One region of the Lacisediminihabitans sp. H27-G8 genome, then DNA from elsewhere that is predicted to be linked to it. Evidence: predicted binding sites of a transcription regulator. Region 1 holds the regulator's gene; the other holds the start of a gene.
The links. The regulator LexA, encoded in region 1, represses DNA repair genes until DNA is damaged. The targets are predictions, from matches to a motif close to TCGAACANNTGTTCGA.
Positions count from the first base shown of each region.

Region 2: a site for LexA is predicted at 10,643-10,658, ahead of VLI63_RS01815 (DUF222 domain-containing protein). Genes of this name have one in related genera too.

Region 1 covers NZ_JAYLVL010000003.1:17,249-32,402, forward strand. The annotation lists gene VLI63_RS09430 (CTP synthase) at 1-926, opposite strand, end outside; gene VLI63_RS09435 (SseB family protein) at 975-1,709, opposite strand; gene priA (bifunctional 1-(5-phosphoribosyl)-5-((5-phosphoribosylamino)methylideneamino)imidazole-4-carboxamide isomerase/phosphoribosylanthranilate isomerase PriA) at 1,735-2,484, opposite strand; gene hisH (imidazole glycerol phosphate synthase subunit HisH) at 2,550-3,182, opposite strand; gene hisB (imidazoleglycerol-phosphate dehydratase HisB) at 3,185-3,790, opposite strand; gene VLI63_RS09455 (histidinol-phosphate transaminase) at 3,787-4,902, opposite strand; gene VLI63_RS09460 (LysM peptidoglycan-binding domain-containing protein) at 5,053-5,409, opposite strand; gene lexA (transcriptional repressor LexA) at 5,943-6,662, shown strand; gene VLI63_RS09470 (DUF4184 family protein) at 6,847-7,641, opposite strand; gene metE (5-methyltetrahydropteroyltriglutamate--homocysteine S-methyltransferase) at 7,736-10,051, opposite strand; gene VLI63_RS09480 (methylenetetrahydrofolate reductase) at 10,048-11,046, opposite strand; gene hflX (GTPase HflX) at 11,249-12,778, opposite strand; gene VLI63_RS09490 (class I SAM-dependent methyltransferase) at 12,821-13,429, shown strand; gene VLI63_RS09495 (DUF664 domain-containing protein) at 13,455-13,811, shown strand; gene dapF (diaminopimelate epimerase) at 13,801-14,676, opposite strand; gene miaA (tRNA (adenosine(37)-N6)-dimethylallyltransferase MiaA) at 14,669-15,154, opposite strand, start outside.
Region 2 covers NZ_JAYLVL010000001.1:385,196-400,349, reverse strand. The annotation lists gene VLI63_RS01875 (dipeptide ABC transporter ATP-binding protein) at 1-920, shown strand, start outside; gene VLI63_RS01870 (ATP-binding cassette domain-containing protein) at 923-1,765, shown strand; gene VLI63_RS01865 (TfoX/Sxy family protein) at 1,758-2,108, shown strand; gene VLI63_RS01860 (D-isomer specific 2-hydroxyacid dehydrogenase family protein) at 2,105-3,118, shown strand; gene VLI63_RS01855 (lactonase family protein) at 3,115-4,107, shown strand; tRNA gene VLI63_RS01850 (tRNA-Asn) at 4,208-4,280, shown strand; gene VLI63_RS01845 (sensor histidine kinase) at 4,423-5,781, shown strand; gene VLI63_RS01840 (response regulator) at 5,778-6,443, shown strand; gene VLI63_RS01835 (SHOCT domain-containing protein) at 6,576-6,920, shown strand; gene VLI63_RS01830 (sensor histidine kinase) at 7,031-7,951, shown strand; gene VLI63_RS01825 (AzlC family ABC transporter permease) at 7,938-8,720, shown strand; gene VLI63_RS01820 (AzlD domain-containing protein) at 8,785-9,090, shown strand; gene VLI63_RS01815 (DUF222 domain-containing protein) at 9,188-10,624, opposite strand; gene VLI63_RS01810 (GNAT family N-acetyltransferase) at 10,941-11,417, opposite strand; gene def (peptide deformylase) at 11,437-12,003, opposite strand; gene VLI63_RS01800 (DMT family transporter) at 12,044-12,985, shown strand; gene VLI63_RS01795 (glycosyltransferase) at 13,008-14,258, shown strand; tRNA gene VLI63_RS01790 (tRNA-Ile) at 14,330-14,406, shown strand; gene VLI63_RS01785 (DUF5343 domain-containing protein) at 14,557-15,154, shown strand, end outside.

The DNA of each region.
Region 1 (15,154 bases):
ACCTCGTGCTTCGGCTGGTGCACCGCGGCCAGCAGGTCTTTCCAGCCCGACCAGTCCACCTCTGCAGCCTCGAGCCCGAAGTGGTCGATGATGTAGGCGTCGAGTCCCTGGTCGTGGAGCATGGTCGGGATGTCGTAGATCGAGGGCACGTCGATGGCGTTGACCACAGCCTGCTCGTCCACGTCACACATGAGCGCGATCTTGCGCTTATTGGACTCGGAGACCGGGCGGTCGGAGCGAAGCACGAGGGCATCCGGCTGGATTCCGATGGAGCGCAGGGCCGCGACGGAATGCTGGGTCGGCTTGGTCTTCTGCTCCCCGGAGGCACCGAGGTACGGCACGAGGGAGACGTGCACGAAGAACACATTGCTTCGGCCCAGTTCGTGGCGCACCTGGCGGGCGGCTTCGATGAAGGGTTGGGATTCGATGTCGCCTACGGTGCCGCCGACCTCCGTGATGATGACATCCGGCCGGGACCCGTCCGCGGCGACCTCGGCCTGCAGGCGCATCCGCCGCTTGATCTCGTCGGTGATGTGCGGAATCACCTGCACAGTGTCGCCAAGATATTCGCCGCGGCGTTCCTTCGCGATGACGGTGGAGTAGATCTGGCCCGTGGTGACATTCGCGGCCTGATTGAGATTGATGTCGAGGAAGCGCTCGTAGTGGCCGATGTCGAGGTCGGTCTCGGCCCCGTCGTCGGTCACGAAGACCTCGCCGTGCTGGAAGGGGTTCATGGTGCCCGGATCCACGTTGAGATACGGGTCGAGCTTCTGCATGACGACGCGGAGTCCGCGGGCCGTGAGGAGGTTTCCGAGACTGGCTGCCGTGAGTCCCTTACCGAGACTCGAAACGACTCCACCAGTGACGAAAATGTGCTTGGTTGTGTCCGCGTTTTGTTTGTTCACCACGGGGTTACAGCTTATCAGTGGCTCGGCGTCGAAAACGGTGCGGGGCTCGCCCCAGTTCCGGCATTCTCACGCCCCTGCCGTGCCGAGTCGCACCGCGAGCGAGTCGACCCCGGCGGCGATCGCTTCGCTCGCACTCCAGCGGGCCTGCAGTCGCGCAAGCACGGCATCCAGCTCGACCCGGTCGAGACCGGGCACCAGGGCGAGGTTCACCACCAGTTCGGGACCGGCGAGCCGGGCATCCGGGTCTCCGGGTTCGAGACTGAGGGATGCCACGGCGGGTTCCCTCTCGATCGAGAGGCGGAACTCGTCGAGCACTCCGGCATCGAGATGGCTCGGGGACCAGGGCTGGGACTGCGCGATCGCCCAGAGCGCCGGGCGTCGGATCACGAACTCGGTCGGCGAGGTCGGGTCGAGCACCACGAGTTCTGTGCCTTCACTCGCGGCGGCGAGGGCCACGCGCACGGCATCGGCCGGCACGGGACGCGCCAACGGTTTCCAGCGTCGCATCGCCTCCACCGAGCTGAAGACGGGCATCACGTTGCGCCCGTCGGGGCCAGCGACGGTCACGATCGACAACTCGGCACTCTTGTCGACGGGGTGCTCGTGATCGCCGATCGCCGATTCGCCGAGTTGCGCCACCAGCGGAATCAGCAGGCGCGAGCCGCGAACGGCGTCGACGACCCCGGCGGATCCGATCTCTCCGGCCGCGAACTGTGCGAGCGCGAGTGAAAGCGCGGCAGGCGCCGAGCCGTCGTCATCCGAGGAGGCGCCATGCTCGAAGCGGCGCCCCTCCCAGGGCATCCCGGCGGAATCGGACACCGGATGCTCAGTCGGACGCGACCGCGAGGGCCTCGGCGAGGGTGAAGGCCTTGGCGTAGAGCGCCTTGCCCACGATCGCCCCCTCGACTCCGAGCGGCACGAGTGCGCGGAGCGCGGCGATGTCATCGAGGTTCGAGATGCCGCCGGATGCGACGACGGGCCGGTCGGTGCGCTCGGCGACCGAGCGCAACAGCTCGAGGTTCGGACCCTGCAGTGTGCCGTCCTTGGTCACATCCGTCACGACATACCGCGCGCAGCCCGCCGCCTCCAGTCGGTCGAGCACCTCGAACAGGTCACCGCCGTCCTTCGTCCAGCCGCGCGCCGCGAGGGTCGTGCCGCGCACGTCGAGCCCCACCGCGATCAGCTCGCCGAACTTGGCGATCACCGTCGCCGCCCAGTCCGGATTCTCCAGCGCCGCCGTGCCGAGGTTGATGCGCTTCGCCCCGGTGTCGAGGGCAGCTTCGAGGCTGGCGTCATCACGGATTCCGCCAGACAGCTCGATGAGGGCGTCCCCGCCGACCCGCTTGATCACCGAACGGATGGCATCGTGGTTGTTGCCCCGACCGAAGGCGGCATCGAGGTCCACCAGGTGGATCCACTCGGCCCCCTGCGAGGTCCAGTCCGCCGCGGCATCCACCGGGTCGCCGTAGCTCGTCTCGCTGCCGGCCTCACCCTGGGTCAGGCGCACCGCTTGGCCATCGGCGACGTCGATCGCGGGCAGCAGCACGAGTTTGGGGGTGCAGTCGAGGGCGCTCATCGGATCTTTTCTCTTCGGGACGGCTGGGGGCTGAGACGGCTGGGACTGTGCAGTGTTTCGGGGCGTTACAGGGTTTCGAGCCAATTCGCGAGCAACCGGATGCCCGGCTCCCCCGACTTCTCGGGGTGGAACTGGGTGGCGCTGAGCGGTCCGTTCTCCACCGCGGCGAGAAAACGGGTGCCATGCTCGGCCCAGGTGAGCTTCGGCTCGGGGAAGGGCGGCATCACGTCGAGAGTCCACTCGGTCGCGGCGTAAGAGTGCACGAAATAGAAGCGCTCATCGGCGATTCCTTCGAAGAGCACGGAGTCGCTCGGCGCTTCGAGGGTGTTCCACCCCATGTGCGGAAGGATCGGGGCGTCGAGCTCTGTGATGACCCCTGGCCACTGGTCGAGGCCCTCGGTCTCCTCCCCGCGCTCCACTCCCCGACCGAACAGAACCTGCATTCCCACACAGATACCGAGCACGGGCTTACCTCCGGCCAACCGGAGGTCCACGAGATCTCCGCCGTGAACCGAGTCGAGCGCAGCCATGACCGCGGAGAACGCGCCGACCCCGGGCACGAGGAGCCCGTCGGCAGCAAGCACCCGGGACCGGTCGGCCGTGAGGTCGACATCGGCTCCCGCAGCCTCGAGAGCTTTCGCGGCAGAGTGCACGTTGCCGCTGCCGTAGTCGAGCACGACGACGGAGGGGCGACTCATGGTCAGAGCGCGCCCTTGGTGGAGGGGATGCCCGTGACCCGGGCATCCGGCTCAACGGCCGTGCGCAGGGCGCGCGCGAATGCCTTGAACTCGGCCTCCGCGATGTGGTGCGGATCGCGGCCGCCCAGCACGGTGATGTGCACGGTGAGGCCGGCATTGAAGGAGATCGCCTCGAAGACGTGGCGCACCATGGAGCCGGTGAAGTGTCCTCCGATGAGGTGGAACTCGAACCCGGCGGGCTCGCCGGTGTGCACGAGGTAGGGTCGCCCCGAGACATCCACGACGGCCTGCACGAGCGCCTCGTCGAGCGGCACGAGCGCGTCGCCGTAGCGGGCGATTCCCGACTTGTCGCCGAGTGCATCCTTGATCGCTTTGCCGAGCACGATCCCGATGTCCTCGACGGTGTGGTGCACGTCGATCTCGGTGTCACCGCTCGCGCGCACCTTCAGGTCGATGAGCGAGTGCTTGGAGAACGCGGTGAGCAGGTGATCGTAGAAGGGCACCGAGGTTTGGATATCGGATACGCCGGTGCCGTCGAGATCGAGTGACAGGTCGATGCTCGACTCGCTCGTCTCGCGCTGGAGGTGCGCGACGCGCTGGGGACTCATGAACCAATCCTACCGAGCGCGTTCGAACCGTTACCCGCAGTGTCGAGCGCAGCGAGAGCGTGGAGGAAGGCGGTGGTCTCCGCCGCCGTGCCCGCCGTCACCCGCAGGTGATTCGGGATGCCGATGTCGCGGATGATGATGTCTTGTTCGAGCAGCGCCTCGAATACCGCGTGGGGGTCTTCGACTCCCCCGAACAGCACGAAGTTGGCCCAGCTGCGCCAGACCGGGTAGCCCAGCCTGGGCAGTTCCTCGAGCAGGCGATCGCGCTGCGCCTTGATGTCATCGACCATCGCGAGCATCTCGCCACTGTGAGCGAGGGCGGCGATCGCCGCCGCCTGGGTGAGGGCCGAGAGGTGGTACGGAAGTCGCACGAGTCGAAGTGCATCCGTGATCGCGGGATCGGCGGCGAGGTAGCCGAGTCGGGCCCCCGCGAAGGCGAATGCCTTGCTCATCGTGCGCGAGACGATGAGTCGCTCGCGACCCTCGAGCAGACTCAGGGCGGTCGGCAGGCCCGTCGGCGCGAACTCGGCGTAGGCCTCGTCGACCACGACGATGCCGTCGGTCGCGTCGTAGGCCGCGACGATCGTCTCGAGGGAGAGCGGTGTGCCGGTCGGATTGTTCGGCGAGCAGAAGAACACGATGTCCGGTGTCGTCTTCTCGATCCACTCGACTGCGGTCTGCGGCGAGATCTCGAAGGCATCGTCCCGCTCGCCTGCAATCCACGTGGTGCCCGTGCCCGACGCGATGATCGAATGCATCGAGTAGGTGGGAGGGAATCCCAGCACACTGCGGCCCGGGCCTCCGAACGCCTGCAGGATCTGCTGCAGCACCTCATTGGAGCCGTTCGCCGCCCAGATGTTGTCTCGGGTCAGGCCGGATCCGAGGTAACCGGCAAGGCTGTCGCGCAGTTCCGTGAACTCGCGATCGGGATACCGGTTCACGCCGAGAACGGCCGCGGCCAGCGCGGTCACGATATCCGTGGCGACTGCCTCGGGGATCGGATGGGTGTTCTCGTTGACATTGAGTCGGATTCGCACCTGCTCCTGGGGTGCACCGTAGGGCGTGAGGCCACGGAGGTCGTCACGGATGGGCAGATCGTCTAGGGAAACCACGTATCAATGCTAGAGGGCGCTAGGTGTCCGGAAGCGAGGCGGGAACCCCGGCGATCGTGCCCAGTGGACGGGCGGCTCGGTCTGATCAGTTTCAGCGCGAACAGTTTCGTACGAGCAGTTTCCGTGCGATTAGTTTCAGTGCGATCAGTTTCAGTGTGAGTACTTGAGCGGTACGGCAAGGCTCTGGCCTGGCTGCACCTCTGTGCTGCCCAGCTGGTTGAGCTGCACGATGTCGGACACGACGTCCCGGGGGTCCGATGACGGGGCGATCTCTCCCGCCAGCTGCCAGAGGCTCTCGCCCGGTTGCACGGTGACATGCGCGAAGGTGACCGACGAGGCATCCACACCAGCTGAGGCACCGCCACCGTTGAGGGCGAGACCGAAGGCGGCGATAACGAGGGGTGCGGCGACCAGGATCGTCAGCAGCGCATACCCGCGGCGCGTGATGCGCAGTCGCGGGGTGTGCTGCAGCGGCGTGCCGTTCGTCGCCGGCCGGGCCACGCTCATCCGTGCCGCGCTGCTGGGGCCTGCTGGCCTGCTCAGTAGCGGTGTGGCCAGCGGTGATGTGGCCAGCGGTGATGTGGCCAGCCTTGATGTGGCCAGCCTTGATGTGGCCAGCGGAGATGTGATCAGGAGTGCTGTGGTCATCGTCGTGCCTTCCTCTGCCTACCTCGGAGCGCTTACTGGAACGGAGCGCTTACAGGGTTTTCGTATCCGACACTCGGCCGGGAGTGCCGGATACGAAGCTTTGTTCCGAACATACATTCGATTTCTACGGAATTCAAGCGTTGTCTTCGACATTTCCCGAAATTGAGCCGCAACACACTCGAACAGGTGTTTGTTTCGAGGGTGAAACGCGGATACAGTTTCGATTGTCTGGGGATGAGACAACCAGCGACCACTGACATTGCCGAAATGGTGCGTCATCCGCGCCGGATTCGACGACTAGCCAGACAGAGCAGCACCCAGACAGAGCAGCACCCAGACAGAGCAGCACCCAGACAGACGAATGCCCAGACAGCAGGAGTGACATGAGCGAGATGGATTCAGGCGACAGCCGCGGGGCCGGGCGCGGACCGCGCGAGGCCGGACCTGTGCAGGAGAAGCCGGGGACCCGCCGACGTAAGAGCCTGAGCGATAAGCAGCTCGCGATCCTCGACTTCATCCAGCGCGCTGTGGCGTCGAGAGGCTATCCGCCGAGCATGCGGGAGATCGGGGATGCGGTCGGCCTGTCGTCGTTGTCGAGTGTCACCCACCAGCTCAACCAACTCGAGCTCAGTGGCTACCTGCGCCGCGACCCCAACCGGCCGCGCGCGCTCGAGGTGCTCATCGACATCCAGCAGGAGGAAGGCGCTGTCGTCTCCGACAACCCGACGCCGATCGGTGACGCGGCGATGGTGCCGCTCGTCGGTCGCATCGCTGCCGGTATCCCCATCACCGCAGAGGAGATGGTGGACGAGGTCTTCCCTCTCCCCCGCCAGCTCGTGGGCAAGGGCGAGCTCTTCATGCTCAAAGTCGTCGGGGATTCCATGATCGACGCGGCCATCTGCGACGGCGACTGGATCGTGGTGCGCCAGCAGAAGTCTGCGGAGAACGGAGACATCGTCGCGGCCATGCTCGACGAAGAGGCGACCGTCAAGGTCTTCCAGCAGCGTGATGGCCACACCTGGCTGCTTCCGCGCAACAGCGCGTTCGCGCCGATCCTCGGTGACTACGCCGAGCTGCTCGGCAAGGTCGTCGCGGTGCTTCGATCGGTATAAGCGAGAACGCGGCGCCATTGCTCTGGTGAAGTATGAGCTCGGCGCCGTGCTGTGCTGCTCGAGTGGCGAGTGGACAAATCAGTCGATGCGCCACCCCGCCAACGGCGGCCCGGTCAGGCCAGCTCGCTGACCCAGAGCGTCGTCGACGAACCGGTATCGCTGCACGTCGGTGCCTGGGTAGGGATCACTGCACCATCCGGGCCGCGCTGCGCGCCCCCTTCGGTAAGACGTACCACCCGAGGCAGGCAAGAACAGCCAGCAACCCGCTGAACGCGATAGAGATAGTGGCGGTGCGATAGAGCACGGTGCGATCGAAGAGGTCGGCACCGGCGGCGACTCCGCCAATCCAGATCGCGAGAGCGACCGCCGCCAGCACCACTCCGATGGTCACCCACACTGCGATCCTCACTCGCGAGTCCAACCGCGTGGAATCGGTGCCGGATGCTCGCGTGCCTACCGATGGCATGCGCCGCACCCAGCCAACGGCCCAGATCGCGACAATGACGAGCCCGCCGACGCTGCTTGCGTATTGCGCCCAGCGATAGGCTGCGAACGGTCCGAGTTGCGCGCGAAACCCAGCCACGTGCAGCACCACCCAGCCGTCCGGATGGGTGAAGGAATCCCACGCGAGATGGGTGGCGATTCCCACCAGCAACGACACCAGGATCATCGCGACCCGGCTGAACCTCGGTAGTCGGGGAGGTCCCTCGGGCGGCCGCAAGCGGGCGCGCACCCAGTCGGGAGCGAAGTCACCGATGGGTGCTCGGAAGACGAATATCCACAGCACCAGAACAACGATCCCCATCGGCAGATCGGCCAGCGGCACCCCGGGAATCGAGTGCGTCAGCCCCCTCGGGATACCGAGCGGCAGAAAGTACGGCAGATCCGGCACCATGCTGCCGATCACCAACGCCGCCGGAGCGAGTGGCGACCGCACGAACGGCAGAATCGCGGCGATGTGACTCGGAGTGAACGGCATCCGCTCACCCTAGCCGCGGCCCCGCATTGCCCTGAGCGACACGCACACCCGATTGTCCGGGCACGCGGGTCACTCAGGGCAGCACAGCGACCTGCTACTGCGCGCTCACCCGCTCACGCACGGCACGCGTTGCGGCGACGACGTTGGTGAGGGATGCCACGGTCTCGTCGTAGCCGCGGGTCTTCAAGCCGCAGTCGGGGTTCACCCATACCTGGCGGTTGGGGATCGATCCGAGTGCGATCTCGATGAGGTCGGTGACCTCCTCGATCGAGGGCACGCGCGGGGAGTGGATGTCGTACACGCCCGGGCCGATGCCGCGACCGAAGCCGCTGCGCTGGATGTCGGGAACGACCTCCATCTTCGACCGGGCGGCCTCGATGGACGTCACATCGGCATCCAGGTTGTTGATGGCGTCGATGACCACACCGAACTCGGAGTAGCAGAGGTGGGTGTGGATCTGGGTCTTGGCCTCGACCCCCGCTGTCGCCAGGCGGAAGGATCGCACGGACCAGTCGAGGTAGGCGGCCTGGTCTGCCTTCTTGAGAGGCAGCAGCTCGCGCAGCGCGGGCTCATCCACCTGGATGATTCCGATGCCTGCCTCCTCGAGGTCTTCGATCTCGTCGCGGAGCGCGAGCGCGACCTGATTGGCCGTCTCCCCCAGCGGCTGATCGTCGCGCACGAAGCTCCAGGCCAGGATGGTGACCGGGCCGGTGAGCATGCCCTTGACCGGCTTCTCGGTGAGACTCTGCGTGTACGACGACCACTCCACGGTGATGGGCGCCTCGCGCGCGACATCCCCCCACAGGATCGACGGACGCGTACAGCGGCTGCCGTAGGACTGCACCCAGCCGTTCTGCGTCACCGCGAAGCCGTCGAGGTGTTCGGCGAAGTACTGCACCATGTCGTTGCGCTCGGGCTCGCCGTGCACGATCACGTCGATTCCGATCTCCTCCTGCAGATCGACGACGCTCTTGATCTCCGCCTTCAGGAAGTCGATGTACTCGTTCTCGCTGATCTCGCCCTTCGCATTGGCCGCGCGGGCCTTGCGGATGTTGCCGGTCTGCGGAAACGATCCGATCGTCGTCGTGGGAAGGAACGGCAGGTTGAGGGCGGCATCCTGCGCGGCAAGGCGCTCGGAGTAGTCGCCGCGCCCGAAGTCGGCCTCCGTGAGAGCGGCCGCTCGCGCACGCACGTCTCCGTCGCGAACTCCGGGGGCGATCCGGCGGTCGGCAAGAGCGGCCGAAGCGGCATCGAGGTCTCCCTGGATAGCGGATGCACCGCCCGCGAGTCCCGCCGCGAGGACCGCGATCTGCGCCACCTTCTGGTCCGCGAAGGCGAGCCAGCTCTTCAGGCGGTCGTCGAGAAATGGCTCGTCCGCGACGTCGTGCGGGGTGTGGAAGAGGCTCGTGGACGATGTGACGGCCACGTTGGGCGATAGCGCCTTCAACGACTCGAGGGTGTCGAAAGCGGCGGCGAGGTCTCCGCGCCAGATGTTGTGACCGTCGATCACGCCACCGACCAGCGTCTTCTCGGTGTGGAAGTCCTCCGGGATGGACCCCTTCACGAGGTCGAGCCCGATGGCCTCGATCGAGGTCGAGTCGAGCACCGGGAGCGCGTCGTCGAGGCTGCCGTAGGGCGCGGCGACGAAGATCTGCGGGCGCACGTCCAGGGCACCGAGGGCGTCATAGGCACGCTTGGTGGCGGCCAGCACCTCGGCGCGGGGAACCTCGATGCTCTCGCTGACGAGCGCGGGCTCGTCCAGCTGCACCCACTCGGCACCGACGGCGGTCAGAGCGGCGAGCAGTTCGGCGTAGACCGGCAGGAGGTCGTCGAGGCGATCGAGGGGCTGGTAGCCCTCCGGAGCGTCCTCACTCGCCTTGCTGAGCAGCAGGAAGGTGACCGGGCCGACGATGACGGGGCGGGTGCGGAAGCCGCTGGTGGTGGCCTCTGCGACCTCGCGAACCAAGCGGTCGGAGGCGAGGTGGAAGTCGGTCTCCGGACCGATCTCCGGCACGAGGTAGTGGTAGTTGGAGTCGAACCACTTGGTCATCTCGGCGGGGGTGTTGTTGCCTTCGCCACGGGCGATGGTGAAATATCCGGCGAGGTCGACGGTGCCGTCGGCGGCGACGAGTGAGGCGAAACGAGTGGGCACGGCGCCGACGGCGACCGCGGCATCCAGCATCTGGTCGTAGAAGGAGAAGGCCTCGGGGATCGAAGAATCGGACTTGCCGAGACCGAGGGAGACCAGGCGCTCACGGGTGACAGCCCGCAACTCGGCGGCGGTCGCCTCGAGCTCATCGGCCGTGATGCGGCCGGCCCAGAATGACTCGACGGCCTTCTTGAGCTCGCGGCGACGGCCGATCCGGGGGTAGCCCAGGATGCTGCCGGTGGGGAATGAGGGGGTCGTCATACGGATTCCTTGTGGTTGGGTGATTCTGGTGAGGTCAGCCCGGCGATGAGACCGACTCCGTTGAGAACGGACAGTACGGCCCGGTGCTGGTTGAAAGTGTAGAGGTGGAGGCCCGGCGCTCCTCCCGCGAGGATCTCGAGCGAGAGCGAGACGGCGTGCTCGATTCCGATCTCGGCCTGTTCGTCCGCGGAATCGCTGGCGTGCAGGCGCCGCGACAGCTCTTCGGGACGACGCTCACCGGTGAGTTCGAGAATTCGCTCGAGCCGGGTGGGGGCCGTGGCGGGCATCACGCCCGGCAGGATCGGGATCGTGACCCCCGCGGTGCGGGCCTCATCGACGAAGCCGAGGTAGTCCTCGGCGTGGAAGAACAGCTGCGTGATCGCGACGGTCGCGCCGGAGACCTGCTTGGCGAGCAGGGTGTCGATGTCCTGGTTCGACCGCTTCGACCGCGGATGCCCGTTGGGGAAGGCGGCCACGGCCACCCGCACCTTCTGGCGGGTCGAGGGGATCGCGCCGCCGCCGGAAGCGCTCCGCGACGGCAGAGTCGCATACTGCGCCCGCTCCGTCTGCACCCGGTGGATGAGCTGCACGAGTTCGGAAGCACTGCCGAGGTCGCCGAGGAACTGGTCGCCCTCGACCGCACCGCGCGGGGGATCGCCGCGGAGGGCGAGGAAGCTCGTGATGCCGGCATCGAGGAACTCGCGCACCAGACGGTTCGCTTCGTAGTGCGATGACCCGACGCAGGTCAGGTGGGCGAGGGGATGCACGGAGGTCTGCTCCCGGATGTACCGCAGCACCTCGAGCGAACTCTCGCGGGATGAGCCGTTGGCCCCGTAGGTGACCGACATGAAGTCGGGACCCACCGCGGCCAATTGCTGGATCGTGTCCCAGAGAGTGTGCGCCGCCGCCTCGTTACGGGGCGGAAACAGCTCGAACGAGAACGGGATGCGCGCGCTCGGCAGGCTGTTTTCGCCGGGGCTGTCGGGAGCGGGCACGGGTCTTGGTCCTCGGTGCATAGCGCCGGCTGTCGAGTGGACCACTAGGCCCACTGCATCGCCGTTCTGGTGGGATGCGGAGCCGATCGGCTCCTGTGGGCGGGTGCCGGGCTCGGCTGTCGCTCCTCGGCTCGCAACACTCGCGAACCTCAGTCCAGCCAGACTAGCAAGCAGAGCTGCTGCCGGCAGAAGTGTTACGCAATCAGACGACGACGGCGGGAACCGGTGTCGCGAACGGGCGCAGCGCGGCCGCATGCTCCTCGGTGACGAGCACCGAAATCCGCGTTCCGCCCTCTTCATACTCGGTCGAGACGATCCGGGCGTGGTCGTGAAGCGACGAAATGACGTCCCCCCGGTCGTAGGGCACGAGAAGGTCGAGTTCGATCGACGGGGCGGGCAGGGTGCGCGCGATCGCGGCGAGGATCTCCTCGATGCCCTCGCCGGTGCGAGCGGAGGCGAAGATCGCTTTCGGTTCGAGCCCCCGCAGCACGAGCCGCTGGCTGTCGTCGATGAGGTCGCTCTTGTTGAAGACCACGATCTCGGGGATATGCCGCGCCTCGACCTCGCCGATCACGTCCCGTACGGTCGCCAGTTGGCTGCCGGGGTCCGGGTGCGATCCGTCGACGACATGAAGGATCACATCCGAATCGGCGATCTCCTCGAAGGTGGAGCGGAACGCCTCGACCAGCTGGTGGGGCAGGTTGCGCACGAAACCGACAGTGTCGGTGAGGGTGTAGGCCTGGCCCTCCTCGGTCTCGTTCTTGCGCACCGCGGTGTCGAGGGTGGCGAACAGGGCGTTCTCCACGAGCGCTCCCGCTCGCGTGATGCGATTCAGAAGCGAAGACTTTCCGGCATTGGTATAGCCGGCGATGGCGACGGATGGCACGGAGTTGCGGTTGCGGTTCGCGCGCTTCGCCTCGCGGGCAGGCTTGAAGGCGAGGATCTGCTTCTTCAGCCGGGACATACGGGTGTGGATGCGGCGACGATCGAGCTCGATCTTCGTCTCACCCGGACCGCGGCTTCCCATTCCGTTGCCGGCGCCTACCTGGCCACCGGCCTGGCGTGACATCGACTCGCCCCAGCCTCGGAGTCGGGGAAGCAGGTATTCGAGCTGGGCGAGCTCGACCTGGGCCTTGCCCTCCCGGCTCTTGGCGTGCTGGCTGAAGATGTCGAGGATCACCGCCGTGCGGTCGATGACCTTCACCTTCACGACGTCCTCGAGCGCTCGGCGCTGGCTGGGGGCGAGCTCGCTGTCGACGATCACGGTGTCGGCGCCGACGCTGGCGACCACATCCCGGAGCTCGATCGCCTTTCCCTTGCCGAAGAAGGTACTGGGATCGGGGGTCGCCCGCCGCTGGAGGAGCCCGTCGAGCACGGTGGCCCCGGCCGTCTCGGCAAGCGCGAAGAGCTCGCGCATCGAGTTCTCGGCCTCTTCGGTGTTGCCCTGGCTGTAGATGCCGATGAGCACGACGCGTTCGATACGCAGCTGCCGGTATTCGACCTCTGTGACGTCTTCGAGCTCGGTGGACAGACCGGCCACTCGACGGAGGGCCTGGCGGTCTTCGCGGTCGAACTGGTCCCCGTCGGAATCCGACTCGACCCCGCGGCTCTGGAGGGCCTGGGCGTTGCCGGACCCGAACAGTGTGTACCCGGCCGACTTGCTCGCGGCTTTCGCCAGCACGCGGCTGACGGCGTCGTCATCCTCGCGTGCGTCTGTCTCAGGTTCAATCATCTGGTTAACCCTAGCTCCTCGTATTTCGATAGGTTTCTCTGCATGGCCTCTGAGCATTACTTCTCCGAAATGCCCGAGAGTGAGCTCAAGTTCCGCCAGATCCGCGTTCCGCTGGCCGATCAGACTTTCGAACTGACCACCTCCAACGGCATCTTCAGCCCCGAACGCATCGACGCCGGAACCCAGGTGCTCCTCGCCAACACGCCCCCGGCGCCTCCCGGAGGAAATCTGCTCGACCTCGGCTGCGGGTGGGGACCGATCGCCCTCACTCTCGCCCTGCAATCGCCTCACGCCACCGTGTGGGCTGTGGATGTGAACTCCCGCGCCCTCGACCTCGTGCGCCGCAACGCCGAAGCCGTCGGCGTCACCAATATCAACGCCGTGACCCCGGAAGATGTTCCCGCGGACCTGAGTTTCCTGTCTATCCGCTCGAATCCGCCGATCCGAGTCGGAAAGAACGAACTCCACGGGATGCTGGAGTTCTGGCTGCCACGGCTCGACCCGGAGTCCGATGCCTGGCTCGTCGTGCAGCGCAACCTCGGATCCGATTCCTTGCATCGCTGGCTCGAAGGCTGGCTCCCCGCGGACTTCGCCGTCTCGCGCGCGGCGACCAACAAGGGCTATCGGGTGCTGAGGGTCCGCCGCAAGTGACCCGCACGGATCCTCCACACGATGGATCCGACCGGAAGACCTTCGAGAGTTTCTCCCGTACCAGCGAGCCACGGTGGCTCTGAAGGCTCGCGACCTCGACGACGCGGAGGGGGCGAAGAGGCCGTTCCCCTCCCCCGGGACGGTCTCGGGGGTGGTTCGACACCGCACTGGCGTGGAACGCCACCGGTTCAGGGCGGCCAGCGAGTCATCCGGACACAAGTCACGCGCTCGCGGCGGGAGAAACTGCCGCTCGCAGCGGGAGAGACTCCTTCGCGGGAGGGCGCCTGCCTCCCTCCGCGACGCCATATTGCCGCCGCCACTGAACCGGGCCGCGCTTCATCGACCGCAAGGCCCCAGCCCCTCGGCGTGGGTCAGTAGGTGAGGTCGCCCTCGAAGACGAGCTCGGCGGGTCCACTCAACGAGACGTGCTCGCCGTCTTCCGCGGCCCACATCCGCACGCCGAGGGTGCCGCCCGGCACCTCGACGCGCCACTGGTTCGGAGCACCGGCCCCGGCCCAGTGCCGGGTCGCGAGGGCCGCCGCAGCCGCGCCGGTGCCACAGGAGAGGGTTTCACCGCTGCCGCGCTCGTGCACGCGCATACGGATGCGTCCGACGCCGTCTTTCACCAGCGGGTCCATCGGCACGACGAACTCGACGTTCGCGCCCTCGGTCGCCTCCGGGTCGAGCACGGGGATGAAGGTCAGGTCGGCGCTCTCGAGCTCCTCATCGCTCGACAACGCGACGACGACGTGGGGGTTGCCGATGTTGATTCCGAGACCCGGGCGCGCCACAGACAGGTTCTTCGCGCGCACGAGCGGTTCGCCACCCTCGAGCGACCAGCGCCCCAGGTCGACCTGGAATCCGGAACTGTTCCGCTGCAGGTCGCGCACACCGCTCCGTGTGCCGATGGGAAGGGTCTCCCCCTGTCCCAGCGTCGCCAGCCCGTTCTGGATCAGGAACTTTGCGAAGACGCGGATGCCATTGCCACACATCTCCGACACCGATCCGTCGGCGTTGTGATAGTCCATGAACCACTCCGCGGCATCGTCCTCGGCGAGGGCAGCAGCACCCGCAGGCAGGTTCTGGGAACGCACCGCTCGGATGACGCCGTCGCCTCCCACGCCGAAGTGGCGGTCGGCGATCGCGGCGATCTGTGCGGGTGTGAGATCGATGAGGCCGTCGGGATCGGCGAAGAAGACGAAGTCGTTGCCGGTTCCGTGGCCCTTGGTGAAATGCAGGTCAGGCATGGTCCAAGAGTATCCGGCGGGCGGACGACACCCGGTCAGGGTCGTCCGAGTCCAGCCAGACCGTCTGGGGGTACCGCCGAAACCATCCCACCTGACGTCGGGCGTATTTGCGCGTGAGCACCCTGGTCTGCTCGATAGCCTCTGCCTCCGTGAGGTCTCCCCTGATCTGCCCGAGGGCCTGGGCATAACCGATGGCACGAGACGCCGTCACGCCGAGCCCGATGGTTTCGAGCGCTCGCGCCTCGTCGACGAGCCCGTCGCTCCACATCCCGGCCACCCGGTCGTCCAGCCGCGGCACCAGGATGTCCCGCGGAGTGGTGAGTCCGAGCGAGGTTGTCGGCATCCAGTAGTCGGACTCGGCGGGCAGGCCCGATCCGAATGGCCGGCCGGTGAGCTCCACGACCTCGAGAGCACGCACCAGACGCCGGCCGTTGTGCGGACCGATCGCCGCCGCTGCATCCTCGTCGACCGCACGGAG
Region 2 (15,154 bases), on a different contig from region 1:
CGAAGAGACTGCTTGCGGCCGTTCCCTATCTCGGTTCGGGCACCGTGAAGACCCAGGAGCGGGCGGCAGAGCGAGCCCTCGCCGCGACCGAACCCCCACTCGTTGTCGCGACAGCGCTCGAGATCGAATACCCCGGTCGTTTCGGTCGCTCCGGATTCCGCGCGGTCAACGGAGTGAGCTTCGAGATCGGTGCGCGCGAGGTGCTCGGACTCGTGGGCGAGAGCGGATCGGGCAAGACCACCATCGGTCGCGCCATCGGAGGCCTCACCCGCATCACCGGCGGCTCGCTGACCGTGCTCGGCCAGGAGATGCTCGGGGTGAAGGAACGCAAATTCCGCCCCCTGCGCAGTGACATCGGGTTCGTCTTCCAGGACCCGGCGACCAGTTTCAACCCGCTGCTCACCATCGCCGAGTGCGTCGCCGAGCCCCTCATCGTGCAGGGTCGCGCTCCTGATGCCCGTTCCGCCCGCGCGCGGGTCGATGAGCTGCTCGAAGCGGTGCAGCTTCCCCGCGCTTTCGGCGACCGCTATCCGCACGAGCTGAGTGGTGGCCAGCGCCAGCGCGCCTCCCTCGCCCGCGCCCTCGCGCTTCAGCCGAAGTTGCTCATCGCCGATGAGCCCACCAGCGCTCTCGACGTCTCGGTGCAGGCCCGCGTGCTCGAACTCTTCGCGGAGCTGCAGAGAGAGTTCGGCTTCGCGGCTCTGTTCATCAGTCACGATCTCGCCGTCGTCGACATCCTCGCCGACCGTATCGCGGTTCTGTACCACGGTGAACTCGTGGAGGAAGGCACCGGAGCCGAGGTGCTCGGAGCGCCGAAGCATCCGTACACCAAGCGTCTGCTCGCCTCGTTGCCCGTGCCGAACCCGGCAGAGCAGGCGAAGCGACGCGAAGAACTTCGGATGCTCCGAGCCGCGGACTGACCGTGAGCGCAGCGAATTCGACAGGCCTTGTGGTGGCCGCCCGGGATGTCTCGATGGTCTACCGCTCGAATCATGCCCGGCCGTATCTCGCTGTGCGCGGGGTCACCCTCGAGATCGCCGCTGGCGAGATGCTGGGCATTGTGGGGGAGTCGGGATCGGGCAAGTCCACGCTCGCACTCGCAATCGCGGGCCTCGCCGGGCGCGGTGGGGACGCCATGCCGAGGATCTGCGGTGGTCAGCTCGAGGTGCACGGCACCCGCCTGCGCCATGTGGGACGCCGTGCCCGTGATCGACTGACGCTGCAGGTCGGCTTTCTGCGGCAGGATGCGGCGGAGCGGCTCAGCCCGCTGTTGACCGTCGCCGAGAACGTCGCCGAGCCGATCTACCAACGCGATCGCCGATTCAGCGTGCGGGAAGCCTCGGATGCCGTGGCGACGGTCATCGACGCTGTGCGCCTGCCGCTCAGCCTGATGAACCGGCTGCCCTACCAACTGAGCAGCGGCCAACGGCAGAGGGTGGCCCTTGCCCGCGCGATAGTTCTGGAGCCGACACTGCTCGTGGCCGACGAGCCGACCCGCGGAGTGGACGCGAGCGTGCGCGACGGCGTGCTCGACACCCTGCGAGACCTTCATCGCGACCGTGGTCTCACCGCGATCGTGGTGAGCAGCGACCTCGCAGTCCTCTCCCGCATCGCTCCGAAACTCGCGGTGATGCAGAAGGGCATCTTGGTCGGGCTCGGGGACCTCGACACGCTCACGACCGCCCCGGAGAACGAGTACCTCAAGGGATTGGCTCGCTCGCGCGCCGCGCTCGGCAGTGCCAAGACGGAGAAGTTTCATGGCTAACAACCCGGACACGGTTCGGTTCATCGAAGACCAGCTCGGCGACCTGAACATCCGCACCCGCACGATGTTCGGGGAGCACGCCATCTACTGTGATGAGAAAGTCGTCGGTTTCATCTGCGACGACACTCTCTTTCTCACCCCGACCGACGCCGAAGCCGCGCTGTTCGAGCGCACGGTTCCCGCGCCGCCGTATCCCGGCGCAAAGAACTATCGCTCCGTGCCCGGCGAGCTTCTCGAAGACCGGGACTGGTTGCAGCGGGCCGTGCAGGCGACGGCGGATGCGCGCCCGGCTCCCCGCCCGAAGAAGTCGCGGCCCACCGGCTCACCCTCCGAGCGCGCGTGAGCCAGCACCGCAGCGTGACGGCCGATGCCGGGCGCGTTCTCGGCGACGATCGGCGTCCGGCAGCCGGGCCGGTCAGCATCGTTCCGGCCTCGGCGACCCTCTCCGCGGCGGAAGACGTCTTCGCCCGGGCGGTCGCCGCAGGCGGAGGCGAGCTCGTCGATCTCGGCCCGCAGACCCGCGGGCTCATCTGGCTGTCCTACGGCGGTGCGGCAGCGCTCAGGTCCACCCTGGATTCGTACCCCTCGATCGACTGGGTGCAGCTTCCCTACGCCGGTGTCGACGTATTCGCCGAGCTCCTGCGCGCACACGCCGATCGCCCGTTTCCCCTCTGGACCAGCGCGAAGGGTGCCTACTCGCAACCCGTCGCCGAACATGCGCTCACCCTCGTGCTCGCTCTGCTGCGGGTGATCCCCGAGCGGGTGAGAGCCACCGGCTGGCCGACCGGTCCCAAGATCGGACGCTCTCTCTACGGACTCTCGGTGCTGATCGTGGGTGCCGGCGGCGTTGCGAGGGAGCTGCTTCGACTCCTCGCGCCCTTCGGCGTGAGCGTAACCATCGTGCGGCGCACCACGGACCGTGTCGCCGGTGCCCGACGGACCATCACCGTCGACGGGCTGGCACAGGCGCTGCCGGATGCCGATGTGGTGGTCATCGCCGCGGCATCCACCGCGGGCACCCGCCACCTGTTCGGCGCCCCGGCGTTCGCGGCGATGAAGAACAGCGCCGTGCTCGTGAACATCGCCAGGGGCGATCTCGTCGACACGGATGCCCTGGTCGATGCGCTCCGTCGCGGGGAGATCGCGGGCGCCGGCCTCGACGTCACCGACCCGGAGCCGCTGCCGGACGGGCATCCGCTCTGGACCGCTCCGCACATCCTCATCACACCGCACAGTGCGGATACCCCGGAGATGACGATGCCGCTGCTCGCTGAGAGGATTCGCGAGAACGTCGCCGCCTTCGTGGGCGACGGCCGTTTCGTCGGAGTCGTTGATCCGAAGGCCGGCTATTGACCACGACCGACCTGCTGGTGGGCGGCTACACCGCCACCATGGGAGACGCGAAGGGCATCTCGCTGCTGCGCTGGCACGGGGATGACGCGCGGCTGGAATTGCTCGAAACGACGCCGACCTCGTCCCCTTCGTTCCTCGCCTCCGGCCCCGATGGTCTGGTCTACGCGACCGACGAGTACGGCTCCGGCCCGGCCGGCCGCATCGAGGCGTTCCGTCGGAGTCAGGGCTCTCTCCGATCGCTCGGAGGCCAACCGACCAGCGGCGGTTTCCCCTGTCACGTGAGCGTCACGCTCGATCGCCTGTTCGTGTCGAACTACCTCGACGGATCCATCGATGTCTTCCCGCTCCTGCCCGGCGGCCGCATCGGCGGGTCGATCCAGACCCTGTCGTCGCAGGGCAGTGGACCCAATCCGGCGCAGGAGCGGCCGCATGCCCACTCGACCCTCGTGCAGGGATCGACCGTGCTCAGCGCGGATCTCGGCGCCGACCGGGTGCACGTGCACGCGGTCGAGAACGGCAGGCTCGTGCGCACGGCATCCGTGGCGCTTCCGCCGGGCACCGGGCCGCGGGACCTGGTGCGCCTGGCGGGTCGGACGATCCTGCTCGGAGAGCTGCAGGGCACCCTTTTCGCCCTCGATGGCAGGGGTCAGGTGCTCGAGGCGGCAACGATCACCGAAGACTGGGTCGATGGAGATCATGCCGCGGGACTCGCGACCGACGCGTCCGCCCGGTTTCTCTACACGGGGTTGCGCGGGTCAAATCGCATCGCCGTGATCCGCGCCGGAGACCTCAGTCCGGTCGCGACGGTCTCCAGCGACGGCGACTGCCCACGACACCTCTGCGTCATCGACGGCGACGTGCTTCTGGTGGCGAACCAGTTGTCGTCGACGGTGGCCGCATTCCGCATCGATCCGGTGACCGGCATCCCTCATCCGCTCGGCTCGCCGATGGAGGTTGCATCGCCGACCTTCCTGCTGCCGGTACTGTAGACACGTCGATTCAGCGTCGAGCACGAGTTGCCCGGGGGATTGCACCGCACGATTTGGTGCAACGCGTACCTTTGGTAAAGTGGTCAAGCTGTTTCAGCAATCCTCGATAGCTCAATTGGCAGAGCATCGCACTGTTAATGCGGCGGTTCTTGGTTCGAGTCCAAGTCGGGGAGCTCGATTGCCGCACGGGGCTCCACCCCCTGCGGCATTCGTTGCTTAAGCGGCGGATGCCGGTCCGCCACTACTCCCGGGGGAGTAGCCGCCGGCCATCCGGCAGCGGATGTCCCGGGCGAGAGCCGCAACTACGATCGATCCATGCCCTTCCACGGTCGTTTCGACAGCGCGGGCTGGACCGAGCGCCGAGGTGGTCGTTTCACCGATCGGAATTTCGAATCCTGGCACGAGCCCTGGCAGGAGATGGAGGCCAGTCGCGCCCGGCGCCAGAATTCCGCCGGCGCGCGCAGGATGCGGCTGATCTTTCCGGTGCTCTTTTCGCTGTTCGTGCAGGTGCCGGCGGTTTTCTTCAGTGTGCGCCCGGGTAACGGCCTTGTTCGCACCGCAGTCTGGACAGACCCGAGGATGCTCCTGATCGGGCTCGGGCTCGCTCTCATCGGTCCTCTCGCCCTGCTCGCCGCCCGTCGCTTCCCGGGTCCGGTCGTGGCCATCGCGGCCGCCGCGGGAGGCGCCGACCTGCTGCTGTTCCGCAGCTCCGACCATCCGCCCTACCTGGCCCTCGCCTTCGCCATCGTGTCCGCTGTGGTGCGGGGCGCCCGAAGCTGGGCCTGGATTTCGGTGTCGGCGGCCTGGCTCCTCGCCCTCGCCATATCGCTGCTCGCCGGTCTCGATGTCTCGCCCCCGCGAATCGCGGCCGTGACGCTCGGAATTCTCATCGTGCTCGGTGTGGGGGAGAGCGTGCGAACGCGCCGGGAGCAGTATGCGGAGATTTCCCGCCGGATCGCCGAACGCAAGCAGTCCGAGGTGCAGGCCGAGCGGGTGCGGATCGCCCGTGAGCTTCACGATGTGCTCGCGCATTCCCTCAGCCAGATCAACGTCCAGGCCGGTGTGGGGCTTCATCTCATGGACAAACAGCCGGAGAAGGCCAAGGCGGCCCTGGCGAGCATCAAGGAGTCCAGTAAGACGGCCCTCGACGAAGTGCGCTCGGTGCTCGGCATCCTTCGTGCCGAAGGAGGAGCGGATCCCAGCGCGCCGCTGGTGCCGGAGCCCGATCTCTCCCGTCTCGGCGGCCTCGCCGCTTCGATCGCCTCCCAGGGCGTCGCCGTCGATGTGCGCAACACGATCGAGACCGTCCCGAGCGCAGGCACCCAGCTCGCGCTTTACCGCATCGCGCAGGAGTCGCTGACGAATGTGCTCCGTCATGCCAAGGCGACCACGGTGACCGTGACCGCCCGGGAAGAGGGTGGTTTCTACGTGCTCGAGATCGTCGACAACGGCACCGGAAGCCCACCACGTCAGGACACCGGGGGCCGTGGTCTGCTCGGTATGCACGAGCGGGCCGAACTCCTCGGCGGCAGTCTGAGTGCCGCTCCCGTCGAAGGCGGGGGCTTCCGAGTCTCCGCCAGAATCCCCCAGTCAGCAGCCGGGGCGAGCTACAGCAGCGCGCCCGACATCCCGTCCGCCCCCCGCGGTGGACCTTCGCCGAAGGGCACCCCATGATCCGCGTCGCCATCGCCGACGACCAGCAACTCATCCGGGGCGGCTTCCGGTCACTGCTCGAGGCGGAGAGTGACCTCGACGTGGTGGGCGAGGCCGGCACCGGCGCCGAAGCGGTGGCTCTCGTCGCCCGCGAGAAGCCCGATGTCGTTCTCATGGACATCCGGATGCCCGACGGGGACGGCCTGTGGGCGACCGAGCAGATCGTGGCCAATCCCGCTCTCGCCGGCACCCACATCGTGATCGTCACCACCTTCGAGCTCGACGAGTACGTTGCCCAGGCGATCCGCGCGGGGGCGAGCGGCTTCCTGGTCAAGGACACCGAGCCGGAGGAGCTTATCCGCGCGGTGCGGGTGGTGGCCGGCGGCGACGCGCTGTTGTCGCCCGGTGTCACGAAGCGCCTGCTCGAGCGGGTCGCCGGATCCCTCAAAGAGGCGCCGGATACCTCGCAGCTCGCGACCCTGACCGAACGTGAACGGGAGGTACTCGGCCTGGTCGGCCATGGGCTCACGAACGACGAGATCGGTCGAAAGCTCTTCCTCAGCCCGCTCACCGCCAAGACCCACGTGTCGCGCATCATGTCGAAGCTGCTCGCGAGAGACCGGGTGCAGCTCGTCGTCGTCGCCTACGAGACCGGACTCGTCCGGGCGGGGTACCAGGAGTAGCAGGGCGTGCTCCCGGCGCAGTAGCCGAAAGCATCCGCCGAGCAGATTCGCCGATTCGGCTTCGCGACGAGTGTTGTGTTCAACGGTTCCACCGGCTCTCGCCACCGGAACGCTCACAGAAACGGATATATCGTGCTCGCAACACTCGCCCTCGCGGGCCCCGCGGCCCATTTCGTCGGCCCCTGGGTCGGCGGCTTCGGGCTTTTCTTCCTGCTCATCCCGCTCTTCTGGGTCGCGCTCTTCGCGGTCGTCTTCTCGATCGCTCGACGTCGCCGTCGCGCCTGGTTCGCCCAGGGCGGCGGATACGGTCACCCCGGCTTCGGCGGCGCCCAGTGGGGTCACTGGGGCAGCCCGTCCCGGTCGGCGGAGTCGACCCTTGCCGAGCGATTCGCCCAGGGCGACATCGACGAGAATGACTACCGCGCACGTCTCGAGGTGCTGCGGGCGAACTCCTGGCCGCAGCCGCCGGCCAAGTAGGCCCGGCACCCGCGGACCGGGACGGCAGCGCGCCGATCCCGGTTCGCGATAACCTCGGAGAGACAGCACGTCGTTGTCAGACCCGATGTTGTCAGCCCGAGGAGACCCGAGTGAATACCTGGCTGCAGCAGCATTCGATGCTGGTGATGATCCTGCTCACCGCGACATCCGCGGTTTTCCTCGTTCTCACGGTGGTGTTGCTGGTGCTCTGGATCCGCGCCGCACGCGGTCGCCGCCGCCAGTATTTCGCCCGCGTCGATGCCGAGCGCGACAACCTCGACCTCGAAGCATCCCTGCAAGAGCAACTGGGAAAGCTGCGCATCGTGCGCGAACTCCACGAGGTGGCGATCCATTCGGTCTCCACGATCGTGAGCCAGGCGGACGGCGCCCAGTACGCGGCGACCTCGGATGCCGGAGCCGCGGTGCGCGCCTCCGCCACCATCGCCGAGGCGGCCCGATCGACTCTCGCCGACCTCCGTCGCGTGATGACCGTTGTGGGCGGATCGGTCGACGAATCCCTGCCAGAGCCCCGCTCCGACATGACTCTCGAGCTCTTCGATGTGATGCGGGACGCCGGGCTGGAGATCACGGTCGTGGAGAACGGCGAGCCCTTCGTGCTCGGCGACGGTCCGCAGCTCGCGGTCTTCCGTATCGTGCAGGAGGCCCTGTCCAATGCGCTGAAGTATGGCGGCATCGGCACCCAGGTGCGCGTCAGCTCCACGTGGACCGACGAGGGCCTGCAGGTCGTGATCGACGACGATGGTGTGCGCGCCGCTGCCCGCCGCGAGGGACTCGACCCCGACAAACTCGCGCAGAGTCGCACCTACACCTTCCAGGACGACCTCGATGCGTTGACCGAGGTGGTCGTCGGACCCGGAATGAGCGAGATGCGGGAGCGTGCGGCTTTGTACCGTGGCATCCTCACCGCGAACATGCTGCCCGGTGTCGGCTTCACGGTGTCTGCGGTGTTCCCCTCGATTCGCTACGACAACGGCGTGCACGGCGTGAATCTGCGCGATGGCCAGGACTGAGCCGGTTCCCTCCGACGACGATCCAGCACGAGAGTCCGGATCCGCCGCAGCCACTTCCTGGAGCGGCGAAGATCGGGCCGTGGCCCGCAAGGGTGTCGCCGTCGGTCTTTCCGCCGCGGCCTACGGCATCTCCTACGGAGCCCTCGCCGTCGCCGCCGGGCTCGACGTCTGGCAGACCTGCGTGATGAGCCTCCTCATGTTCACCGGCGGCTCGCAGTTCGCCCTGGTGGGGGTCATCGCCACCGGGGGAGTGGCCGCGGGGCCGGCCGCGATCGCGAGCGCCGCGATCCTGGGCATCCGCAACGGGATCTACGGAATCCGTGTCGCTCCGATCGTGGGCAGCGGTCGCTGGCGCCGGTTGGCAGCGGCCTGGGTGACTATCGATGAGTCCACCGCCGTCGCCACGACCCAATCAACACTGCGAACCCAGCGGATCGGCTTCTGGGTCACCGCCGTCTCGGTATTCGTCGGCTGGAATCTCACCTCGCTCATCGGTGCCCTCATCGGCAACGCCCTCGGCGATGTCCGAATGTACGGACTGGATGCGGCCGCAGCCGCTGCCTTCCTCGGACTGCTCTGGCCCCGCCTGCGCCAACTGCAGACGGTCGCCGTGGCGACCGCCGCCGCCGTGATCGCCACGGTGACCACGCCGGTGCTGATCCCGGGCCTACCTGTGCTCGTGGCGGGAATCGTCGCCGTGATAGTGGGGGGATTGAACTGGTTCGGCAGTCGGAATCCCCAGCCCGAACCCCCGGGGATTCCGACATGAGCTGTAACGTTCTTCAATCGGCGTCCCCGGTGGGCCGGCACCCTCGCCTGACAGGTGGCCCATCATGACGCTTTGGCTCATCGTGATCACCGCTTCGCTGGCGTGCCTGTCCCTGAAGGTAGCCGGATACCTCGTGCCGGCATCGTTCCTCGAGAAGCCGGCTCCCGCCCGCATCGCCAACCTCCTGACCGTCGCACTGCTTGCGGCCCTGATCGCGGTGCAGACTCTCGGCTCAGGCTCCCGTATCGTCTTCGATGCACGCCTCCCCGCCATTGCGGTGGCCGCACTGTTGCTCGCGCTGCGAGTTCCCTTCATCGTGGTGGTGATAGCGGCCGCGGCGACAGCCGCCCTCATCCGCGCGGTCTTCTAGGTGTGACCAGCCACCCTGACCAGCCACTGTGACCAGCCACCCTGACTTGCCCCCTCTGACCAGCCACCCTGACCAGCCACCCTGATTAGCCCCCCGACTAGGCGCTGAGCACCCTCAGGTCGCGAAGGGCGGCACTCTTCGATGGCATGGGCCGCGGCCGTTGTTCCGGATCGACATTTCGAGGAGGAATGAGCCAGAACCCCGTGTCATCCCGAACAATCTCCCAACCGTTGTTATGCACGAGCAGATGGTGATAGCGGCACAGAAGCACCCCATCGAGGATGTTCGTCTCGCCCTGATCTCGCTTCCAGCGTCTGGAGTGGTGGGCCTCGCACCAACTGGGAGGCCGATCGCAGTCCCCGAACAAGCATCCGCCCTGTGCCGCAGCCAGGGCGATCCGCTGTCTCTTCGAATACAGCCGCTGTTCCCGGCCCAGGTCGAGGGGGCGCCCGGCTTCGTCAAAGTCGAGCTGAACCGTGCCGGACTCGCAGGCGATGCGCTCGACGGTCTCGATTGAGATCGGGATGTCGCATCCTTCGATCCGGCCGTGGCCGTGCCCCGCCTCGAGCGCGGTGCGCGTCACCAGCACTCGCACCGAGGGCTGTCGAGCTCCCATTATCCGTCGGCTCTCACCCGTCTCTGCTCCCACCGCGATTCGTAGCAGCTGGGTGAACGCGTCGTGCACGTACTGGTCGGTGGTGCGCTCGTCCGTGGAGATCGCTGCTGCCCACTCCCTGTCGGCGTCGTCGACGAATCGGACGCCTCCTCGGCGGGGAGAGGTGAGGGTGTCGTAGACGTCGTCCCAGAAAGCCGCGGACTCGATGTCCGGGTCGATGATGTATCTCGAGAGACCATTGGGACGCCGGGTGCGGCGTACCGACCGCTCTTCGAAGGCGGCCCGCTCGCGATCCGCGATACCAGTGTCGTCCAGATCGTCCCTCAGGCGGCGGGCCAGACGCAGCAATTCGTCCGCGTCGACGATTGTCGCCTCGATCACGAGCAGGTGGGCGGCATCGGACAGGGCATCTGCTGTCACAGCACCAGAGCCTTCGGATGGCGCACCGAGCCCGACGCGGATCGCGCGGGCGGCGTCCACCGAGATGCAACCAACGGCAACGGCGGCGCCGACCTCCCGGAACCATGGCTCGGCGCTCGAAGAGGTCTCGGGCGCAGCGGATTCCCGGGCCATCGTGCCCGCCTGGACGAGTGCGGAGGCGTTGCGCGCGGTGGACCCGGTCTCATGCCGCACGAGGGCCTCCGGCGTGCGGAACCCCTCCCTCTGGGCGAGTCCCGAAAAGCCGAGCTCCCGCCGCGAACGGTGACCGATCTCGCCGGCCACCACTGCAGCGCTCGCGCCGAGTTCACGGGCGAGGTCCGAGAGTTCGCGCTGGATGCGAAGAAGATCGGGGTCGGAAAGAGTGTCGACCGACCGAGCGCATTCGGCTACGAAGCCCACCGCCCGGCGCGCGCCGGCTAGCGACGAATCGAAGTCCCCACCCAGAGACTCGTCGAACACAACTTCGTTACTTGCCATGCATTCATTCTCCCAGACTCGAACACAGATTTGAAGAGCTTTGTCAAATCTGGGGATAATCCGTCGGGCACATCGCTGTGGAGGAGAGGCCGCGCGGACGGGGGCGACAAAAGAGCCCCGACGCAGAAACGAGCATCGGGGCGCGCGAGACCCAACCCGCGAGACACCCCACCCGCGCGACACCCCACCCGCGCGACACCCGACCCGCGCGACACCCCACCCGCGAGCCGCAACCCGCGAAACCCTACCCGCGCGACACCCTACCCGCGCAACACCCCACCCGCGCGCGCCAACCCCCGCACGCCGTCGCACCGCGTCACCGGACGAGTTCGATCTCCTCGAGATCGTTCGCCGCACTGTCGACTCGTTCCGTTCCTTCGAAAACGAATCCGTTTCGCCGGTAGAACGCATACGCCCGCGGGTTGTCCTTTGCCATCCAGAGCTGCAGGGGATCCTCCCTGGCCGCGGCCTCGAGAAGGGCTTGACCGATGCCCGTGCCATGGTGCTCACTGCGGACATAGATCATGTAGAGGCACAGCGGACGAGCGGGAAGAGCGTCGAGACTGTCGCCGACAAAGGCGAATCCCTGGATGCGGCTCGATGACTCAGCGACGAACAGCCGGTCGGGAATAGCCTCGCCGCCGAGGATCTTCGTCCACATGGCAACGCGCCGACGAAGGGCGGCGTCGCCATAGAACTCCGGGGGCAGAAGGTGGCCGTAGGTATCTCGCCACCCGTCCACCTGGATCGCCGCGATCACAGCCGCCTCGGAGAACCGTGGCTGCCGGATCACAGGGTCCGACGCGCCGTCCTCACCCTTCGAGGTCGTCGACTCCCGGCATCCAGCTCAGCCCCGGCTCGCCCCAACCGCTCTTCTTGACGGCCTTTGCGGCCGCTTTGCCCGCGGCATGGTCGAGGCGATCCACGTAGAGCACGCCCTCGAGGTGGTCGTATTCGTGCTGGAAGATGCGGGCGAGCCATCCCTCCGCCCGGACCTCGAACGGCTTCTGGTCCAGATCGACAGCACTGAGGATGGCCAGTTCCGACCGTCGGAGCGGGTACCGCTCGCCGGGAACCGAGAGGCACCCCTCGGACTCGTCTTCCTCGTCCGCCGCGCCGATCGGCACCGGGCTCACCCACAGGGTGGGGTTGATGGCCACGCCGCGCCAGAGTGTGTCGTCGTCATCCGTCCAGTTGTAGACGAAGAGTCGAAGGGGCACGTCCACCTGCGGAGCCGCGAGCCCGACGCCCGGCGCGGCCTCCATCGTGTCGAACATGTCGGCGACGAGCGCAGAAAGCGAGGCGTCGAACGACGTCACTTCGGACGCTCGGGTGTGGAGCACGGGATTGCCCGTGATTTGAATCGGGAGGACGGCCATTCGCCAAGAATATCGGAGGGCCAGCGGGTAGGGTCGTGCCGTGACGCCAGACCTCAGTGCCATTTCGGACCAGATCTCCATCACCCCGTACCAGGCGCTGGGAATCCCGATCGCCCTGGTCGGTGCCGTCTTCCTCGCCCTCGGTGCCCAGTTCCAGCATCGCGGTGTCAACAAGGTCGACAGCCTCACCGAGGCCTCATCGACCGCGGGCCTCAACCTCGGCCAGCTTCTCCTGCTCCTTCGCCGACCGTCGTGGGTCATCGGCACCCTGATGCTCGGGCTCGCTGTTGCCTTCCAGCTCACCGCGCTCATCTTCGCGCCGCTCATCGTGGTCCAGCCGCTCGGCGCGATCGCCCTCATCATCACGGCCATCGTCAACGCCCGGGTGTCCGGAGTGAAGCTGAAGCAGGATGCCATCCGCCCCATCATCTTCTGCGTCGGGGGCGTCGGACTCTTCGTGACCTTCGCCACCATCTTCGCCCGGTCGAAGGAGATCACCCAGACGGAGCTCGTGACCGTGCTGATCCTTCTCGGTGTCGTCACCATCGCATTCGCGCTGGGTTTCGCCTTCCTGCGCAAGAAGTTCGGACCCCTGATCTACATCGTCGGCGCCGGCGTGCTCTACGGTTTCGTCGCGACCCTCGCCAAGGTCGTCATCGACCGGGTGCACACGATCATCCTCAACGGCGCCCAGGGATTCGAGTGGCTCACGATCGCCTGCGTCGTCGCGCTTCTCGCCGCCACGGTGCTCGGCGGCTACTTCGTGCAGACCGCGTACAGCTCCGGTCCGCCCGATCTCGTGATCGCCGGCCTCACCGTCATCGACCCGATCGTCGCGGTCTCGATCGGCATCATCGTGCTGCAGGAGGCGTCCGGCGCGCCCTGGTACGCGATCCTCGCCTTTGTCGTCGCCGGTGCTCTCGCCGTGTACGGTGTGGTGCAGCTGTCCAAGCGACAGCCCGAAGCCGCCGCTAGGCTGTAATCGATGGTTTCAACTGCAAGGGATGCTTAAGACTTTGTCCGACACCCCGCACGACTCCCCCCAGGACGCGAAGGCACCCCTTCGCATCCTGATCGGCGCCGACACCTTCCCCCCGGACGTCAACGGTGCCGCCAACTTCGGCTCCCGTCTCGCCGCCGGACTCACCGAGCGCGGCCACACCGTGCACGTCGAGGCTCCAGCCTTCAACCGCACCACCGGCGCGTTCCTCGAGAAGCACGACGGTGCCGAGTTCGTGGTGCATCGCGTCTACTCCTGGCGCTGGTACCCGCACGACTGGCTGCGGTTCGTGCTTCCCTGGCGCAGTCAGGCGCACGCCGCTCGCATCCTCGACGAGGTCAAGCCGGATGTCGTGCACATCCAGTCGCACATCGTCGTGGGCCGCGGCCTCGCCCGGCAGGCCGCCAAACGTGGCATCCGCGTGATCGGCACCAACCACTTCATGCCCGAGAACCTCATCGATCACACGCGCCTCCCGCACTTCGCGCGCAAATGGGCCATCCGCGCCGCGTGGAAGGATGCCTCCACCACCTTCGCCTACTGCGAAGAGGTGACGTCGCCCAGCCGCAAGGCCGCCGACTTCCTCGAGTCCGAGACGAACCTCGAGCACGTCCACGCCATCTCCTGTGGCATCGACGCGGCCCTCTACTCGGCAAGTTTCGAGCCGCGCACCGAGAACCGTGTCATCTTCGTCGGGCGGGTCTCGGGCGAGAAGCACCTCGACGTGCTCATGAGGGCGATCGCGCAGATCGATCCGTCCCTGGATGTCCAGCTCGAGATCGTCGGTGGCGGCGACCAGATGAACCAGCTCAAGCAGCTGACCCGCGAGCTCTCCATCGACAAGCGCGTCACCTTCACGGGCTACGTGACGGATGAGCAGTTGCGCGCCGCCCTCACCCGCGCCACAGTCTTCGCCATGCCCTCGATCGCCGAGCTGCAGAGCATCGCGACCATGGAGGCGATGGCGTCGGGGCTCCCGATCGTCGCCGCCAACGCGATGGCGCTGCCCCACCTGGTGCACGAGGGCGAGAACGGCTACCTCTTCAACCCCGGTGACGCGAAGGATCTCGCCGACAAGCTGAGCCGCGTGCTGAGCCTGCCCGATGCGGAACTGCGCACCATGAAGGAAGCGAGCCTGCGCTACATCGCGGCCCACGACATCCAGCGCACCCTCTCCATCTTCGAGCAGCTCTACCGCGGCGAGAAGGTCACCGATCCCGTGACGGATGCGTCGCTCGACGAGCAGGTCAGCTAGCGACGCTCGCCTCACGATCGTGGGCGCACCAGCCTGTATCGTGGTGTCGCACCGTTCCGTTGGAGCGCTGCGGGGCGGTAGCTCAGCTGGTTAGAGCAGCGGACTCATAATCCGTCGGTCACGGGTTCAAGTCCCGTCCGCCCCACCAATGTTCGTATGGGATTTCGGGCCGTCGACCGCCCTCAGAATTCGGGCATGCACTCCGCGCGCACTCCGATTGAGGGATTCTCGGCGTGTCGCCTCTGTCTGTCCGCCGTTTGGAGGACAATCTGGACCCCAGTCCAGACAGGAGACGTTCATGGCCGAGTCCATGCCCTACATGAATTCCACGGGATTGATCCCGAAGATTCTCGACAAGATCAAAGAGGCCCGTACTCCCGATCGGTTCTCACAGGACTTCCTCGGAACCGTCCTGGGCTTCTCCGGTGGAAGCGCAAAGCCGTTCATTCCTCTGGCCAAGAGGTTAGGTCTCATCAATTCGGACGGAACGCCGTCCGCGCTGTACAACCGATTTCGAGGCAGCGAAGAGGAATCCAAAGCGGCAATGGCTGCGGCCATGAAGATCGCTTTCGCGCCCCTGTACAAGAGGAACGAGTTCGCCGAGCGGATGGAGAAGAAGAAGCTCGAAGGACTGGTCAAAGAAATTACGGGCCTGGAGGACACTTCGAGTACGTTTCGGGGAATCATCGGCACGTTCGAAGCCCTCAAGAAGTATGCGGACTTCAACATCACGCCGGACAATTCGAACGCCGCCGACGATGAACAGAGTGGCGACGGAGGCGGCTCCGGAAGTGATTCAGGCGGCTCAGGCGACGACGATTTCCAGAGCGATCTTGGGAAGCTGCGTTTCGGCTACACCATCAATATCAACTTGCCGAACACCAATGACATAGCGG